Regions from separate parts of the Ureibacillus sp. FSL E2-3493 genome, predicted to be linked through region 2. Evidence: riboswitches for the same ligand, from Rfam matches in the RefSeq annotation. Region 2 holds a riboswitch; each other region holds the start of a gene.
What was found. A riboswitch is a leader RNA that binds a small molecule or an ion and turns the genes downstream of it on or off. The one in region 2 is predicted to bind thiamine pyrophosphate.
Positions count from the first base shown of each region.

Region 1 (4,218 bases), 1.4 Mb from region 2:
TTTAAATTGTTCACGAATGTTTACTAACGCCATATCTTTTTGTCCCACATGGATACCGTCTGCCTGTAATTTCAAGGCTAGCTCCACATCATCGTTCACTATAAATGGCACATGATAATAGTTGCATAAACGTTGACATGCTCTAGCAAACTCTACATATTCCTCCCCTTTTAATGCACGAGGACCTTTTTCCCTAAATTGAAACATTGTAATTCCTGCCTGCAAAGCATCTTCTAATACGTTTAAAGGCTCCTCTTTACAGTTTTCCGTTCCCATTATAAAATAAACTGCTAAATCACTACGATTCATCTACAATCACCTCATATTGGCCTTTCCTTTGTTGATAAGCAAAATGGTTGGTAGGTCCATGCCCGTGTCCGATATTTAACGGATTTTCAATCGCTAATTGAACAAATTTTTTCGCTTCAATCATTGCTTCCTTAAGGGATAATCCTCTCCCTAAAAAGGAAGTAATGGCTGCCGAAAAAGTACATCCTGTTCCATGGGTATGTTTTGTATGAATTCTTTTACTTATCATGGAAAAAGATGTTCCGTCGGCTAAATAAACTTTATCTGTTGCTGTATTTAGCTCCTTCGAATGACCGCCTTTCATTACAACACACTGCACTCCATATTGCAGCATTGTATGGGCTGCCTTTGTCATATGATCCTCGTTTTCTATTTTAATGCCGCTTATTACTTCTGCTTCAGGAATATTGGGTGTTAACACAGTAGCGATGGGCAACAAAGTATTCTTTAATGCATCTACCGCTTCTTTTTGTAGTAGACTTTCTCCACCTTTGGCAATCATCACAGGATCAATTACAAGTTGAACGTCTTTCTGTTGTAAGTAATTGGCGATGACTTCAATAATTTCAGCTGAAAAAAGCATCCCTGTTTTGACCGCTTTTACATGAAAGTCAGAAAAAACGGAAGTTAATTGTTGAAGTACGAAATCAGGTGAAGTAGGAAAAATCCCTTGTACACCTAATGTATTTTGAGCAGTAAGGGCCGTAATAACGGTTGTACCAAATACTTTTAGTTCTTGAAAGGTTTTTAAATCTGCTTGTATACCTGCTCCACCACCACTATCTGCACCTGCAATTGTCATGACAACGTCCATTGTTTACCACCTCTAGATAATAAATGAATACTGTTTATGATTTCTTCTTGAAATGTACCGAGTAGAAGGTGGTCACTCGCCAACTCCGCTACACGTTTATAATCCATGAATAACTCACATAAATTGGATAATGGGTTCCCTTCAAGGGTTAAAGCTGCAGCGCTTAACGCACTTAGTAGACATCCAGTACCAGTAACTTGGGTCATTAATTCATGTCCACCAACTGTCCAATATTCTAGATAGCCATCTGTTAGAAAATCCTTTGATCCTGTAACAGCAACAAGACAGTTATATTTTATTGCAACTTGTTTTGCTACAGTTGGTAGATCCATGTCCCCGTTACCACTATCCACCCCTCTACCTTGCCATTCTACCTCTGCGATGGTTGCTAATTCGCCCATATTACAGCGTATTAGTTGAACGTTTACTTTTTCTAGAATATCTTTAATCGCTCGTTGTCGATATTTTGTAGCTCCAACACCGACGGGATCTAGTACAACTGGGATGTTTAACTCGTTTGCTTTTTTTCCAGCAATCATCATAGATTCTAACGTTCGAACATTTACGGTTCCTAAATTAATTAATAAGCCATTTGCTATAGAAACCATTTCTTCTACTTCTTCCATTTCATCTGCCATTACTGGTGATGCGCCTGTAGCTAATAATCCGTTTGCTGTAAAATTAGCTACAACATAGTTTGTAATACAATGAACTAATGGATTTTTTTTTCGAATACTCGACAACGTCATATTACTTTCACCTCGGTATTTTTTTCGATTCCTTTGTATAGCTAATTTTTATAAATAAATATCCGCCTGTAAAACAGGCGGTTTTAGTAACGCCCTATAAGGGCTCCTTACTAACTGCCCCTAAAGGGGCTTTTTTAATTGACCGTCAACCGTATTTGTTCTTTAATCTCGTTTAAATGGGTCTATATATTCTCTACTCGTCATTTGATCACGTAATCGATCTTCAGCTTCTTGTTCCCTAATGTATTTTGCTACCGCTTTTTCGTTAAGACCTACTGTAGTGACATAATATCCTTTTGCCCAAAACGTTCGATTTCCGTGTTTATATTTTAAATTTGCATGTCTATCGTGAATCATTAAAGAACTCTTTCCTTTTAAATAGCCTACGAATTGTGATACGGATAATTTTGGAGGAATTTTAACCAGCATATGTATATGATCTGGCATTGCATGTCCTTCTATGAGTTCTACGTCTTTCATTTCACATAGACGTCTTAAAATCGCTCCGATGTCTTTTCTTAATTCACCGTAGATTACTTTCCTTCTGTATTTTGGTATAAAAACTATGTGATACTTACAATTCCATCTTGTGTGTGATAAACTATTGTCGCTCGACATTGAGCAAAACTCCTCTCGATTTGAATTTGGTTTGACGGCCATTTTCATTATATCGAGAGGAGTTTTTAATTCCATCTCCATTACCACCCTAAAAGTATATTTTCACACGTGCAGAGCACGTGGTTTTAAAAGAATTAATAAAAACGCCCTTTTGTTCAAAGACAAAAGAGCGTTTAAATTCCAAGATATCATTATGTATTCTCGAAAAAATCTTTGCTCCCTACGTCAGTCTTAACTGTCAGGTTCAAAGGGTCAGGTTTTAACCTTCTCAACGCAAATTGCGTCCCCCTGCAAGAGTATTTGATTGATTTCATATTAACATAAAACTAGTTTTCTACAAGTTAAATTAGGAACAAGAATTAAATAATGAACTAAGTCCTATAAAAAATTTTAGATTAAAAAGGTATTTCGTTAAGTTTTATAGGAGTTATTTGATCCTTTTCCCAATCTTCACGGATGAAAGCATAGCATAACGAGTCGTAAATCGTACCATTATCATTTTCCCATGCATTTCTGAAATAACCTTCTTTCACAAACCGACAATTATAGAGAGTTTTTCTCATCGCCAAATTATCCCATCGTGTATGAGCCTCAATTCGAATTTTTTTATCCGGTAAAGAAAAAAGATATTGAACAATCCAATCGACAGCTTGTGTCCCATACCCTTTTCCCCTTACCGTTTTATCTAACCGAATATCAAACAATGGTATCGTATCATTTATATCATCGATTACAATGAGACCAATTTTTTTATCTCCCTTTAAAATCCAAAATGTTTCTCGATTATGAAAATAACAGCCATTATGATAATTTTCAATGATTTGTTCTTTTGATGGATTGGGAATTGAATGGAATTCCCATGTATTTTTTGTCATAAAAGAAACTAAATCATCTAGTTCGTTTTCAAATTTCTTAAAACGAATATTATTCATTGGTATCACCCCTATCTTCTACATTCGACAAAAAGGGAATATTTTCCTTGTTTAAAATGATATTAAGAATTGAATCCCATTCATTAAAATCTTTCTTCGGACAAATCTTGATTAATAGACAGTGCCACTTTATAACCGTCTGCAGCAGAATTAATTAGTGAAGATGGGCTTATTCTCTTTAATTCACCTGCAATATAAACATTTTGACAAGACGTACGACCAAGTCCATCCGTTATAACCTCGCCGTGTTCGTTTATGTCACAATTGAATTGTACTAGAAAAGGATTCGGACGATAAAAGGTTGGTACAACAAAACCACCTGAACAGTTGACTTTTTCTCCAGATGCTAATTCGACTTGTTCAATATAGCCACGATCTCCGATTAAATTTCTAATAGGTTCCATTTTTACTAGTATGTTTCTTTTTTCTAGTTCACGAATTCCTCTTTTTGAAAATTCTCCACCGTTGGATAATACAACGAAATCCTTGGACCAATTATAGAGTAATTTCGCCATATGGAGGGCATGTTCTTCCATTTCTGCAATAATAATGAGCTGCTTATCCCTTAATTCCCAACCATCACAATAGGGACAATTAAATAAACTTTTACCATAATAATCCCTAATACTCGGTATAGAAAAATGTTCTTGGATTCCGGTTGCAAGTAAAAGTTTGTCGGAAATAAACTCCTGCCCATCTTTTGTTTTGGCAATAAATTGACCATTTTGATTCTTCGAAAGTTCTTGAACAGTCGTTTTGAAATAATGAACGGATGGATAGCGGGTTATCTCCCTCA
Region 1 is NZ_JBBOPK010000001.1:1,735,994-1,740,211, forward strand. It holds gene thiE (thiamine phosphate synthase) at 1-309, opposite strand, end outside; gene thiD (bifunctional hydroxymethylpyrimidine kinase/phosphomethylpyrimidine kinase) at 299-1,123, opposite strand; gene thiM (hydroxyethylthiazole kinase) at 1,108-1,872, opposite strand; gene tnpA (IS200/IS605 family transposase) at 2,035-2,490, opposite strand; TPP riboswitch at 2,691-2,790, opposite strand; gene MHH69_RS08790 (GNAT family N-acetyltransferase) at 2,886-3,422, opposite strand; gene MHH69_RS08795 (NAD(P)/FAD-dependent oxidoreductase) at 3,506-4,218, opposite strand, start outside.
Region 1: another riboswitch for thiamine pyrophosphate. It lies ahead of tnpA (IS200/IS605 family transposase); the one in region 2 lies ahead of tenA (thiaminase II).

Region 2 (4,218 bases):
TAAATCAAATATTTCCTGTCTACCTTTCGGATCTAGTTGGGCTGTTGGTTCATCAAAAAACAACACTTCGGGTTGTAATGCTAACAGGCAAGCCAACGCCAATCGTTGCTTCATTCCACCTGATAATGTTTCAATCGGTGTTCTCTTATCTACGTTCAAACCGACTTGCCCCATTAAGTCTGCAATCATTTTGTCCATCTCATTTCGAGGAATAGATCGATTTTCCAGACTAAAAGCAATCTCTTCATCTACATGCAACATACAAAATTGAGAATCCGGATCTTGGAACATCACGCCAACATGTTTTCTAGAAAATACTTCACCATTTACTTCGGCCTCAATATGTTCCGGAATAATACCAGCAAGGGCGGAAATCAAAGTTGATTTCCCACTCCCACTAGGTCCTAAAATTAATACTTTTTCCCCTTTATTTATGGACAACGTTATATTTTGAAGCGATTGTTCAGAGCGATTGTAGAAGCGAATAAACAAGTTTTTACAGCCTAGAAACGTTTTCATTGATCTCGCCCTTTTTTCTCGTCTGTTTCATAATTTCATATTGTTCTAACACCCCTGTTTTGGCTAAGGCGTCTACTACCACTTTCCCTAACCATCCTCCGAGAATCGCTCCGCTAATAATATGAATCGCTAATGTTGCAAAAAATACGCCCGTTGTGTAATAGCCAAAACCGTTAGCCAATAAGTTATAAACAATTCCTAAAACCCCCGCTAAAGCACCTGAAAGCATTAATGTAAAGAGGTTATAACGTTTATATCGAAATAAGGCAAAGGCTATTTCGGAACCAATCCCTTGGAAAACGCCTACTAACAGAGCCGATAAACCAAAGTGACTACCCGTTAGTAATTCAACAGCCGCTGCTGCAACCTCCGCGATAAAGGCTGCACCAGGTTTACGGATGATATAAGCAACGATTGGGCTAGCAATGACCCAAATCCCAAACATAAATCCTGCTCCAACTGGTCCGACTAGAGCGGAAATCGGAATCCAAAGGGTCGACCAGCCTAAATAAATAACACCGCAAGCTACGGATAAAATAACCGCAAGAACAACTTCTTTCATCTTCCACTTCATTCTTTGACAGCCTCCATTTTGACAGGCCATTCTTCCAGCCGATAAGCCATATCCCAAAACATATATTCAAGCTGGCAACTGAGTAAAAAATGATTTCGCATCTTGTCCTTTTCTTTCTCTGTTGCATCTAACGCCCATTCATCTAAACGTTCACAGAATTTTGTCGTAATGGAATCCGTACGACTACCATAGAAATGAATCCATTCGTAAAATGGATGGAATTGATCTGGTTTTACATCATTCAATAATTTCTTTCCAATCTCCCAGTAAGTCCACGGACAAGGTAATAAAACAGCTAAAATTTCGCCTAACGTTCCTTCATGGGCAACGGTCAGCATATGACGAATATATTGGTGAGCAGATGGTGATAACGGATATCCTTGTAACTCTTCGTATGGTACACCTGCGATTTGGCAAAAGTTTTGGTGCGGATGGGTTTCACTGTTTAAAACAAATGATATTTGTTGATTAAACATGGCCATATCTTCACGATTCTCGCACTTTGAAATAGCAATTCCATAGATTCGTATAAAGAAACTTAAATACTCAAAATCTTGTTTGACGTAATGGATTAATTGTTCCCTTTTTAAATCTCCTTTTGCGATTCCTTGTACGAAAGGATGTTCAAAAATTGCGTTAAAGATAGGAGTTGCTTCCCTCCTAAGTTCTGCTGAAAAACTCATGTTAATTCCTCCTTATTGGTTATAATCGGAAGACGTTCATTGGAGCCATTTTTCCTTCAACAACGAAAAAACCGCTCCAAAAAATGGAGCGGCAGAATAATTGTAAGCATACCCATGCACGGACTCCACTTTCCTACGCTAGTATGAACTAGATCAGGTTCAAAGGGTCCAGATTACTCTGTCTCAGCCAAAATGGCTCCCCTAGTGGTCTTTCCTATTAATTTAATTTTCACTCTACATCCGTTTTTTTTAAAAGTCAATTCAAATTTTTCCAACAAGGTTCAATTTAATACGAAGGGACTATAGGAAGATAGTGGTAAGGCAATGCTTTTATAGATTATTTTTATCTATAACGATACATCTTTTCCTTTTGACTTGTTACTAGGCGCAAACCAACCGAGTAGGGCAATAGCTACTAATACCCCATAGAAGATTAGTGTCCACGTAGTGCTGTGAGGGAAGTGATGATCCAACACACCGATATCCTCATGGGCAAGCGTGATTACAGCTAGTTTAACACCAACCCAAGCAACAATGGCATATGCTGTAGTTTCCAAAGCTGGACGTTTATCAAGAAGTTGTACAAACCAAGTTGCTGCAAATTTAATCAAAACAAGTCCAGCAATACCTCCAAGTAGTACAACGATAAATTGACCTGCATCCATACCACCAAAGTCGCCTAGTGGGGAATCTGGAAGACCGAGGGCAAGAGCAACTGCGGCTAGAATAGAATCAACTGCAAAAGCAAGATCCGCCAATGCTATCTTCCCTACAGTAGCACCAAAACCTTTCCCTGCGGATTCCTTTTCATCATCCTTATGAATATTCTTATTATCTTTACCAAACCGTGCCTGAATGACATGCTTTAATCCTAGATATAGAAGATAGGCAGCCCCTATCGCCTGTATTTGCCACACATTGGCGATAAAAGAAATGGCAAAAAGTGCACCAAATCTAAAAACAAAGGCCAATAGAATTCCGTAATTTATAGCTCTTTTTTTCTGTTCTTCCGGTAAATGCTTGGCAATAACTGCAAGTACTAGAGCGTTGTCAGCTGATAATAATCCTTCTAATCCAATTAGAATCAACAATGTCCAGGCATACTCTAACCATATTGACTCCATTTAAAAGACCCCAATCTGTAAATTTTAATGATATAAAAATCTCTATAATTATAGACTTTCCTAATTAGACACAAGGTATTCTTAATGGTTATTGGAAAACAATTTTTATTCCCATTAATGGTTAACCATTTAATTACTACTCAACAGCTATAGTTTTATGGTGATTTCGTCACTTTCTTTGAAAAAGAATATTTTCTTATTCGAAACCGATTGTTCTGGATACCTTGTATCAATTGCACTTATACGTAGTGTAATTTCTTCCAACGGCAAGGTGATATTAGCTAATAACAACTTTATTCGATGTTTTCCCTGCCTGATTGAAACTGACAAAATATAGTAATTCCTCCTTATTGGTTATAATCCGAAGACATTCATTGGAGCCATTTTCCTTTAAAAACGAAAAACGCTCAAAAAATGAAACTGCGGAATAATTGTAAACATTCCCATGTATGGACTCACTTTCCTACGCTAGCAAACTAGTTAGCTCTAATATTTAATCACCTTCATATCTAGTAAAAAGCCAATTGTAATAGTTAGTATTTTCATATCCATAGGTTCAGTATGATAAAAATATTGCAAATCGACAGTGGATATTTCCGGAAAGTCACATATTATTTCGGTTAAAGCCACTTTTAATCTTTCTTTTTCTTCTTCCAGAAGTTTTTCATCAAAATATACAATCCAAGTTAGTTTATTCTTTTCAACATTGGCATAGACCGCTTTTTTATTTTTAGGAATGGAGCGGATCCATTCGGTCGAATAAAATGTTTAAACATGCAGTTTTCTCCCTTAGCCGAAAACCCATCCATCGCCGATTTAACGGTTCAAAAAATTTCAAATCGCGCCGAACTAAATCGCACAACGTTCTATTTACATTACCAAGATATAAACGATTTATTAAAACAAATCACCGATGAAATTATCGACGTATTGTCGAATAAAGTAGGTGATTTAATTCATATGAAAGACCTCTCGAATCATGAACATTCGTCATTTTATTAGATTTCTTGTATGACCATCGGAAATGCATCGGTGTATTGTTTGAAATGCGGAAGTTTGAAAACGAACTATTTCATTTATTAAGCGACGAGGAGAGAAAATGCCGAAAAAGCAGTAACGAAAGAATACATCGACTTTGATATTAAAGTAGCCTCAATGACAGGATCATTATGTGGTGGTTAAAGGATGGTATTCACTTTAGTTCAGAATATATTGCCCGCCAAATATACTTATTTCAAAGGCCAACGAAAGAATAACATGAAAAATCTCACCTGCTTCATACAGATGAGATTTTCTTATTTATTTGGATTTCCAAACA
Region 2 is NZ_JBBOPK010000001.1:385,451-389,668, reverse strand. It holds partial or broken gene MHH69_RS02100 (ABC transporter ATP-binding protein) at 1-519, opposite strand, end outside; gene MHH69_RS02095 (ECF transporter S component) at 497-1,093, opposite strand; gene tenA (thiaminase II) at 1,090-1,776, opposite strand; TPP riboswitch at 1,890-1,989, opposite strand; gene MHH69_RS02085 (TerC family protein) at 2,124-2,900, opposite strand; partial or broken gene MHH69_RS02080 (TetR/AcrR family transcriptional regulator) at 3,665-4,156, shown strand; gene pdxR (MocR-like pyridoxine biosynthesis transcription factor PdxR) at 4,200-4,218, opposite strand, start outside.

Region 3 (4,218 bases), 2.6 Mb from region 2:
ATCTACTAATTCTACATGGTTGGTACTTACTTGTTGATATGCAGTGGAAAGGTTTCGGTTTAAGCAGTGCCCTTTGGACAGTTATTCTTATGACAATCGGTACAGCCATTGCACTACATCTTCGTTATCATCATTTTGATATTGTGTATCCAATCGTTTTTATATGGTGTTATTTAGGAATTGCAGTTTCAAATGGTTTTGATGAACTTTTAGTAACGACCGCCGCTCTTTTCTTAATAGGTGTTTTGGTAGTGGGCATATTCTTTATGAAAAAAAATCCTGCGCACTTGAAGTAATTCTTCAAGTGAACAGGAATTTTTTTTTAATCTTCAATTTGTGTAATGATGATTGGTTTGTCTTTCGTAACAATAACCGTATGTTCGATTTGTGCTACTAAAGATTTGTCAGGTGTAATAAATGTCCACCCATCTCCAGCTTCCACAATATGTTCTGCTTTTTCGGATATGAATGGCTCTACAGCTAAAACCATTCCTTCCTTCATAATCGTTGCATCCCAAGCATCATAATAATTTAAAACGTGATCTGGTTTTTCATGTAGGGAACGGCCAATTCCGTGACCAGTTAAATTCATAATAACAGTTAAACCATTATCTCTCGCTTCCCGTTCAACTGCTTTACCAACTCGATTTAACTTTGAGCCCGCTTTTACTTTTGTCATCGCACGATCAAAGGCAGATTTTGCAACCGTACATAGCTTTTCCTTTTCAGTATAACCACTTCCTACAACAAAGGAAATACCCGTATCCGCAAAATATCCATTTAAAGAACCAGAAACGTCAATATTGACCATATCTCCTTCTTTAATTTCCTTTGAACCAGGAATCCCATGGGCAACTTCGTGGTTTACACTAATGCAAGTATAACCAGGGAAATCATATTCTCCTTTTGGTCCAGAAATTGCGCCTGCCTCTTCAAACATACGTCCTGCAATTTCATCTAACTCTTTTGTCGTAATACCCGGTTTTGTTGCTGCTTTCATGGCTTCACGAATTTCAGCGCAAATACGGCCAATTTTTTTCAATGCTTCTAATTCTTCTTTTGTTTGAACAATCATGTTAAACGTCCTTCCTATATACATATCTTTATATAATATACCATAATCGAAAAGGTTTTTATGACAATTGCACCTGATAGGAAATCGTTTTTTCTTTTCAGAATTATCTATACGTAGTCCTTTTTTAGATCGAATGATGGGATTATCTATTCAGTAATAAAACATTTCTCGAACTTTCATTGTTTCTATTTAAACAACTAAAAAACCAAGAATACCGTATCGATTCTTGGTTCTTCTTTATCATATTATAGAATTTATTTTATTAAGAATTGGCTTTTAGTAATCTAGGAGAAGCCGTAAAGATTAGTACACCAACGATCGCAGTTAAAATAATCGCTGGAATCATATAAGATCCGTTATAAACGATTGTGTACACCCAGACGTTTTGATCTCCTGCATACTCTGCAAAGAATACAGCACCAGCAATGGTATGTGCTGCGTAACGCAACAATCCACCAACAACTGTTCCAAAAACAATGTATAATCCCATTCTTTTTTTATTTAAATTCGTAGCAGCATCGACGATTTGCTTGCGGAATATACCTGCAAATCCGACTACTGAAAAGGCAACAATATAGTCTAGTAACCCTTGAGCCCAGTGAAGGATATAGCCACCAAGAAGGATTTGGATAAGACCGATTAATAGTCCAGTGATTATTCCAGCAGATAATCCCCAACGAATAGCGATTAAAAGAATCGGAACCATCACAAAACTAATAGAGCCACCTTGTGCCCATAACGAAAACGATAATTTGTCTAACACAACACCAATTCCCGCGAAAATAGCAATTTCAACGAGCATTAATAATCTTTTATTGTTCATAACAACTCTCCTCTCTTTTATTCCGATGTAGAACATTGAGAAGGAATAGAAATCTTCGCCCATTATTATTTGGAAACAATGCCCCTTTACTCCAAATAAATATCCGCCTGTAAAACAGGCGGTTTTAGTAACGCCCTATAAGGGCTCCTTACTAACTGCCCCTAAAGGGGCTTTTTTAATTGACCGTCAACCGTATTTGTTCTTTAATCTCGTTTAAATGGGTCTATATATTCTCTACTCGTCATTTGATCACGTAATCGATCTTCAGCTTCTTGTTCCCTAATGTATTTTGCTACCGCTTTTTCGTTAAGACCTACTGTAGTGACATAATATCCTTTTGCCCAAAACGTTCGATTTCCGTGTTTATATTTTAAATTTGCATGTCTATCGTGAATCATTAAAGAACTCTTTCCTTTTAAATAGCCTACGAATTGTGATACGGATAATTTTGGAGGAATTTTAACCAGCATATGTATATGATCTGGCATTGCATGTCCTTCTATGAGTTCTACGTCTTTCATTTCACATAGACGTCTTAAAATCGCTCCGATGTCTTTTCTTAATTCACCGTAGATTACTTTCCTTCTGTATTTTGGTATAAAAACTATGTGATACTTACAATTCCATCTTGTGTGTGATAAACTATTGTCGCTCGACATTGAGCAAAACTCCTCTCGATTTGAATTTGGTTTGACGGCCATTTTCATTATATCGAGAGGAGTTTTTAATTCCATCTCCATTACCACTCTAAAAGTATATTTTCACACGTGCAGAGCACGTGGTTTTAAAAGAATTAATAAAAATGGCGTCAGGACAGAGCCTAAACGCCATGAATGGAGTCGGTTTCTATCCACATCCCTTCGCAAGTACTAACTTACAGGTTCAAAGAGTTAGTGCAATAAGTGCACAATCTCAGCTGACTTCATCAGCTCCCCTTGTGGTAAATACATCATTTTTTATTGTTAGAACACATTTATTGTATCAAAGTATATGATTTTTTCAACTAGGTTATTAAGATAAAAATATGTGTCTTAAAAAAGAAAAGGAGAAATACTAGCTTACTTAATCGTTCCTTCAATTTCTCCATTTTTTGAAATGGTAAACTCTAAACTTTTTATCGGTAACTCTGATTCTAAAATTTCATTTAATGTATGATTTTTAACAAAATCTTCAACTTTAGCTTGCTCCTTTATTTGCACAAACTCCACCATGATTGGTTTACTTTTTAATCTCTCTAAAACACTATTAATTTTGCTTTTATTTTCAAATGAGAGAGTGCTATCGAAAACATACAATTTAATCAAGAAATATTTACTATTATAATAATCTTCAAAGTCTTCAATACCGTCTTTGTATTCTTTTATACTTTGTGTTAATAATTTTATTTTTGTATTCGCATTTGGTAAGTATTCTCGTACAATTTCGTTCATATATTCGGAACCTGGTTAATTTTTCCTTTTATCCTACTTATTCTTGTTTGATGTGTAATCTTTAAAACCATCTTTATCGATATAAAGTCTATATTCATTCAAAATCTTATAATCTTTTAAATTAGATTTATCAAAGAAAGATAAGCTACTAGGCTTTTCCAAAAAAGCTTTCGTAATCCTTATCCGAAATTAAAAAAACATTCATATAATATACTATTTCTGGGATTTAGCTGTGAATCTTTTCCATAATAAGCTGAAATGAAGTAGATGTAATTGTCGAATTCTCTTTTACAACAACTGAAGTTGTAATATATCTAGGAGAATATTTTTCAACATATTCAGCTAGCGTGATATCAAGATTTGTTTCTTCTTTATCATTAGCACTAAGATAAAACATATTAGTAGAAGTCTGTAATTCGACTCCATCCATTTCACCTTTTATTTCTTCATTTATATTCTCACTAATAATTCGTCCAATATAATCGTCTTTTAATTCACCCTCTTTTGTTGTAATCGCATTAAAATGGAGTGTTTCGTCATTTTGGGGGTAAACATATGTTTGAACCGTGCCGCTTCCACCTCTACGGGATCTTCCTCCAATTGAGGACACTTCAAATTTAAAACCATATTTATCCTCAAGCGATGTTTCAATCTTGTTAGACGTTGTTTCATTTAATGAGCTGCATCCACATAGAGTCAAGAGTGTAGCTACCATCACAACACTATCTAAAAACAATATTTTGTTTTCATTTCCAACCTACTCTCGCATAACTTTTAATTAATTTCCCCGATTTAACATGTTGTTTATAGCTTCGTCCGAATCGACGAAACCATCTTTTGTTAACTCAACAAAAACTTTACTATCATAGTCATAACCTTCTAAATCAGAG
Region 3 is NZ_JBBOPK010000001.1:2,948,735-2,952,952, forward strand. It holds gene MHH69_RS15270 (hypothetical protein) at 1-296, shown strand, start outside; gene map (type I methionyl aminopeptidase) at 323-1,075, opposite strand; gene thiT (energy-coupled thiamine transporter ThiT) at 1,338-1,898, opposite strand; gene tnpA (IS200/IS605 family transposase) at 2,102-2,557, opposite strand; TPP riboswitch at 2,737-2,844, opposite strand; gene MHH69_RS15290 (hypothetical protein) at 2,957-3,328, opposite strand; gene MHH69_RS15295 (hypothetical protein) at 3,555-4,043, opposite strand; gene MHH69_RS15300 (hypothetical protein) at 4,107-4,218, opposite strand, start outside.
Region 3: another riboswitch for thiamine pyrophosphate. It lies ahead of tnpA (IS200/IS605 family transposase); the one in region 2 lies ahead of tenA (thiaminase II).

Region 4 (4,218 bases), 2.7 Mb from region 2:
AATAATCAAGTTGAGAAACATCCGCTGTTTTTATATATTCAAATAATTCATCTGCTCGGGCAGATAAACCGACAATGAGCTCTTCACCTAAATATTCACGACAAACATCTACTGGTATATCTGTTTGTCCCACATGAATACCATCCACTTTAATCCCTTGTTTTCTCGCAGCTAAAACAATATCTAGTCGGTCATTTACAAGGAGCGCAACCTCTTTGGATTTTCCAGCTTCTTCAATGGCTTCTGCCGCTTGACGTGTTAGCTGAATCAATTCCTTCGCAGAGGCAACTTTGGAACGAATTTGGATACAAGTAAACCCTGCATTCACCGCATCTTTAATAATTGTGGCAACTGGACGACCTTTCGTATTTTCCGGACCTATCACTAAGTATTTGGAAATATCAAGTTTTTTTACAATACTCATTTTATCCTCCTAAAATATCATTTACTTTATCTACTTTCGTATTGATCGTATTTGTATATCCTGGTCGAATATCTGCTTTTAACACTACTTCCGTTCGAATTCCCTTCTCCGCAAGGACAAATGTCGCCTCTTTCACTACTTTCATTACTTCGTCCCATTCGCCCTCAATCTCCGTAAACATCGATGTCGTTCGATTTGGTAATCCTGACTTCCGAATCACTTTCACAACTTCAGCTACTTCCTCTGCCAATTCATCGCCTACTCCAAAAGGCGCAATAGCTACTGCAACTAATGTATTCATAAAAATGAAACCTCCTCTATATCAAATAAATTGTTCGCAATGTCTTCCGCCGTTACTTTATATAATTCATCTATAAACTGAACTTGGAAACTTCCTGGACCATCCACTTTAAGTTCAGCCCGTTTACCGGCTACATTGTACACCGTAGTGGCGGTAAGTGCCGCAATGAATGGGGATGTTGCTGTAGCGTAGACAGCTGCTACCCCACCTAACGAGCATCCTGCACCCGTAATTTTCTCCATAAAATGGGAACCTCCATAAGAGACAGCCACCATAGCGCCGTCTGTTACTAAATCTGTTTCACCCGACACAGCAACAGCGCCTCCTGTCCACTTAGCAAGCGCAATAGCTGCTGCTTTAGCCCCACTTACTGAATCCGTAGAATCAACACCGCGAACATTCGATTGTTCTGTACCTCCGTCTAATCCCCATAAACCAGCTAATGCGATAATTTCCGAAGCATTTCCTCTAATAATTGTTGGCTTATATGCCTTAAATCGTTGTAACAGCTTTGTTCTAAGTGAACCTATCCCCACAGCAACAGGATCTAATACCCATGGCTTTCCTGTTTCATGCAACACCTTCGCTACATAAGGTAACGTCTCCTCATAAATCGGTAACAGCGTTCCGACATTGATATACATAGCTCCGCCAGCTTTTGCCAAAAACTCCGCCTCATCTGGCAAGTACACCATAGCGGCAGATCCACCAACAGCAAGCTGTGCATTTGCTACAAGATTAATCGTTACAGTGTTCGTAATCGAACCTGCCATCGGATTCGTCCCTCTTACCGCTTCAACCGCCTGCATCATTTTACTTTGAATCTCTTGCTTGTTAACCACTTTGCAAACACCTCTCTATTTCCATTCTTTATACGAACGAATAGATCAACAAAACAGGGGATTAAGGTATGAATTCACTTAGGCTCTATATAATAAAAAAATGCTCTCCCATTAAATAAAAATGGGAAAGCACAATTCAAATTATTGCTTATAAATCTAATGAATCGCTTCCCTACACCAGTGTTAACTGACAGGTTCAAAGAGTCAGGTTTTAACCTTCTCAACTCCGAAGAGTCCCCCCGCAATATTTACTATTCAGTTTGTTACTACACATACTACCAACTGATACACCGTATGTCAATTTATGCTAGTTCCAGCACGAAACTGCTTCATCATGTGTGGACCTCTTTGGCAACACATGAATGTTGTAAAGCTAGGAAGCGTTCCAAGACTTTCATATTCACAAGTTTATATAAAATGCACTCTATTTTTGACAATTAGGGCAAAAGAAAGTTTTCCGTGAAGAAATTTCTTCTTTTAAAATGGGGGTATTGCAACGGGAACATTCAGTACCTTCTCTGTCATAAACATAGAATTGGTAACCTCCCGTTTTGCCATCTCCCTTATACAACGGGTTTTCCATATACCCACCTTGTTCGATTCCTTTTTTTAGAATAAACTGAATCGAATGATAAGCCCGAGTTAATTGCTCATCGTCTAACTCATTCATTTTTTTATCAGGGCGAATCTCTGCATGCCAAAGAATCTCATCAGAATATGCATTCCCTATTCCAGCTAGCACTTCTTGATTGATTAATGTTGTTTTAATCATTCCCTTTCTTTTTTCCATTAGCTGTTGAAAGGTATCCAATGTGAAATCGGGATCAAGTACTTCTAGTCCTAGTTTTTCAAACTCTTTCTTTATCTCTTCTGGTGATAAAAGATGCAAGTAACCTAAACGCAGTCCAATAAAATATAAATGTTGTTCTCCAAAGGAAAGCTTTACTTGAATGGTCCTGCTTGGTTTATCTTCTTCTTTACCAAAAAACATCCACCCTCCAAGCATTAAATGTAACAGTAAACATGAATCATCCTGTAGTTGGAAAATTAAATATTTCGCTCTTCTCGTAATCGTTTTTATCGTTTGATTTGAAACTTGTGCAATAAACCGTTCAACTGGTACATTAATAGACTTTTCCCGTCCAATCTCAACATCCGAAATTTTTTTCCCACCTACCAATGAACCCAGTAATGTTTTATATGTTTCCATCTCCGGCAATTCAGGCATAATTCTAGCCTCCATTTTATAATCTGTTTATACAGTATTTCCAATTGGTGGGTTATTATAAATGGATGCATTTCGGAAACAATCTAGCCCGATCCCGCCATACAACCGCACACAAGAGTCCTGGTTCGTTTATTAAATAAAAACAGCATCTTCTGAGATGCTGTTTTTTATTTGTTCTCTTTATATTTTGTTAAAACTTACATTAATTTTAAAAATTGACCACCTCTTACTATTCTAGACCCTAAACTGCTTCACCAAATCATTTAACTCAATTGCTAGTTTCGCAAGCTCTTCGGAACTCGATGCAACTTCTTCCATTGAACTGCTTGTTTGCTGAGCAGAGGCAGAGGTTTGTTCGACACCAGCTGCAGATTCTTCCAAAATAGCCGCAATCTCCTCTATGGAAGAATTCATTTCTTGACTAGTGGATTTCATCATCGTTAAATGATTACTAACGACGCTAATTGCCGAAGCCATTTCTTTAACAGAATCATTAATTTTACTAAACTTCTCACCCGTTGTTTTCAGCTGGTTCGTCCCTTTTTCGACTTCTGAATACCCCGATTGCAATGAGTCTACCACTCCAGATGTATCCCCTTGAATTCTACTAACAATTTGTGTGATATCCTTTACAGATTTGGACACCTCTTCTGCGAGCTTTTTCACTTCTTCTGCAACAACTGCAAACCCACGTCCATGTTCACCAGCACGTGCTGCTTCAATCGCCGCATTAAGAGCCAATAAGTTCGTTTGTTCAGCTACATCTTTTATAACTGTAACTAATTTAGAAATTTCATTGGATTGAACATCCAACTGCTGTACTTTAACAACGGAATCTTTGACGATACGATCGATATTTGACATTTGCTCAACAGATTGTCGCATCAATTGGGCACCATCTTCGGTCAATTGTAATACTTCATTTGAAGACTGATAGATTCGTTCACCATTGTCATTTGCTTCTTCTACTTTTTCCACATACATCCCCATTGAAGTTGAAAGATCACCAGACAGATTTGCTTGCGATTCGGTGCCAGATGCAATTTCCTCCATTGTTTTGGAGATTTGTTCTGTTCCTACTTTTACTTCATTTGCAGATTGTGTCATTTCCTCACTATGAGACGAAATTAGCTGGGAGGCATTTGAGATATTTTGAATCATATTTTTTAAATTAGTATGTAAGTCATTGAGCCCATTGGCTAATTGCCCCGTTTCATCTTTTGACTTAATATCCAGTTCACCAACTGTTAAATCCCCATTAGCGATATGAGTCATTTGTCCCGTTACCTTTTTAATCGGATTCGTCACATTATTCGCAAATAGCCAAATGATTACAATACCAATTAGAAGCGTAATTCCCATCACAATGAAATTTAAAGATAGGATTTCACCAGCAGGTTTATTAAAATCAACCATATAAGTA
Region 4 is NZ_JBBOPK010000001.1:3,074,944-3,079,161, forward strand. It holds gene MHH69_RS15845 (thiamine phosphate synthase) at 1-424, opposite strand, end outside; gene MHH69_RS15850 (MTH1187 family thiamine-binding protein) at 426-725, opposite strand; gene thiM (hydroxyethylthiazole kinase) at 722-1,567, opposite strand; TPP riboswitch at 1,719-1,818, opposite strand; gene mutM (bifunctional DNA-formamidopyrimidine glycosylase/DNA-(apurinic or apyrimidinic site) lyase) at 1,992-2,795, opposite strand; gene MHH69_RS15865 (methyl-accepting chemotaxis protein) at 3,030-4,218, opposite strand, start outside.
Region 4: another riboswitch for thiamine pyrophosphate. It lies ahead of thiM (hydroxyethylthiazole kinase); the one in region 2 lies ahead of tenA (thiaminase II).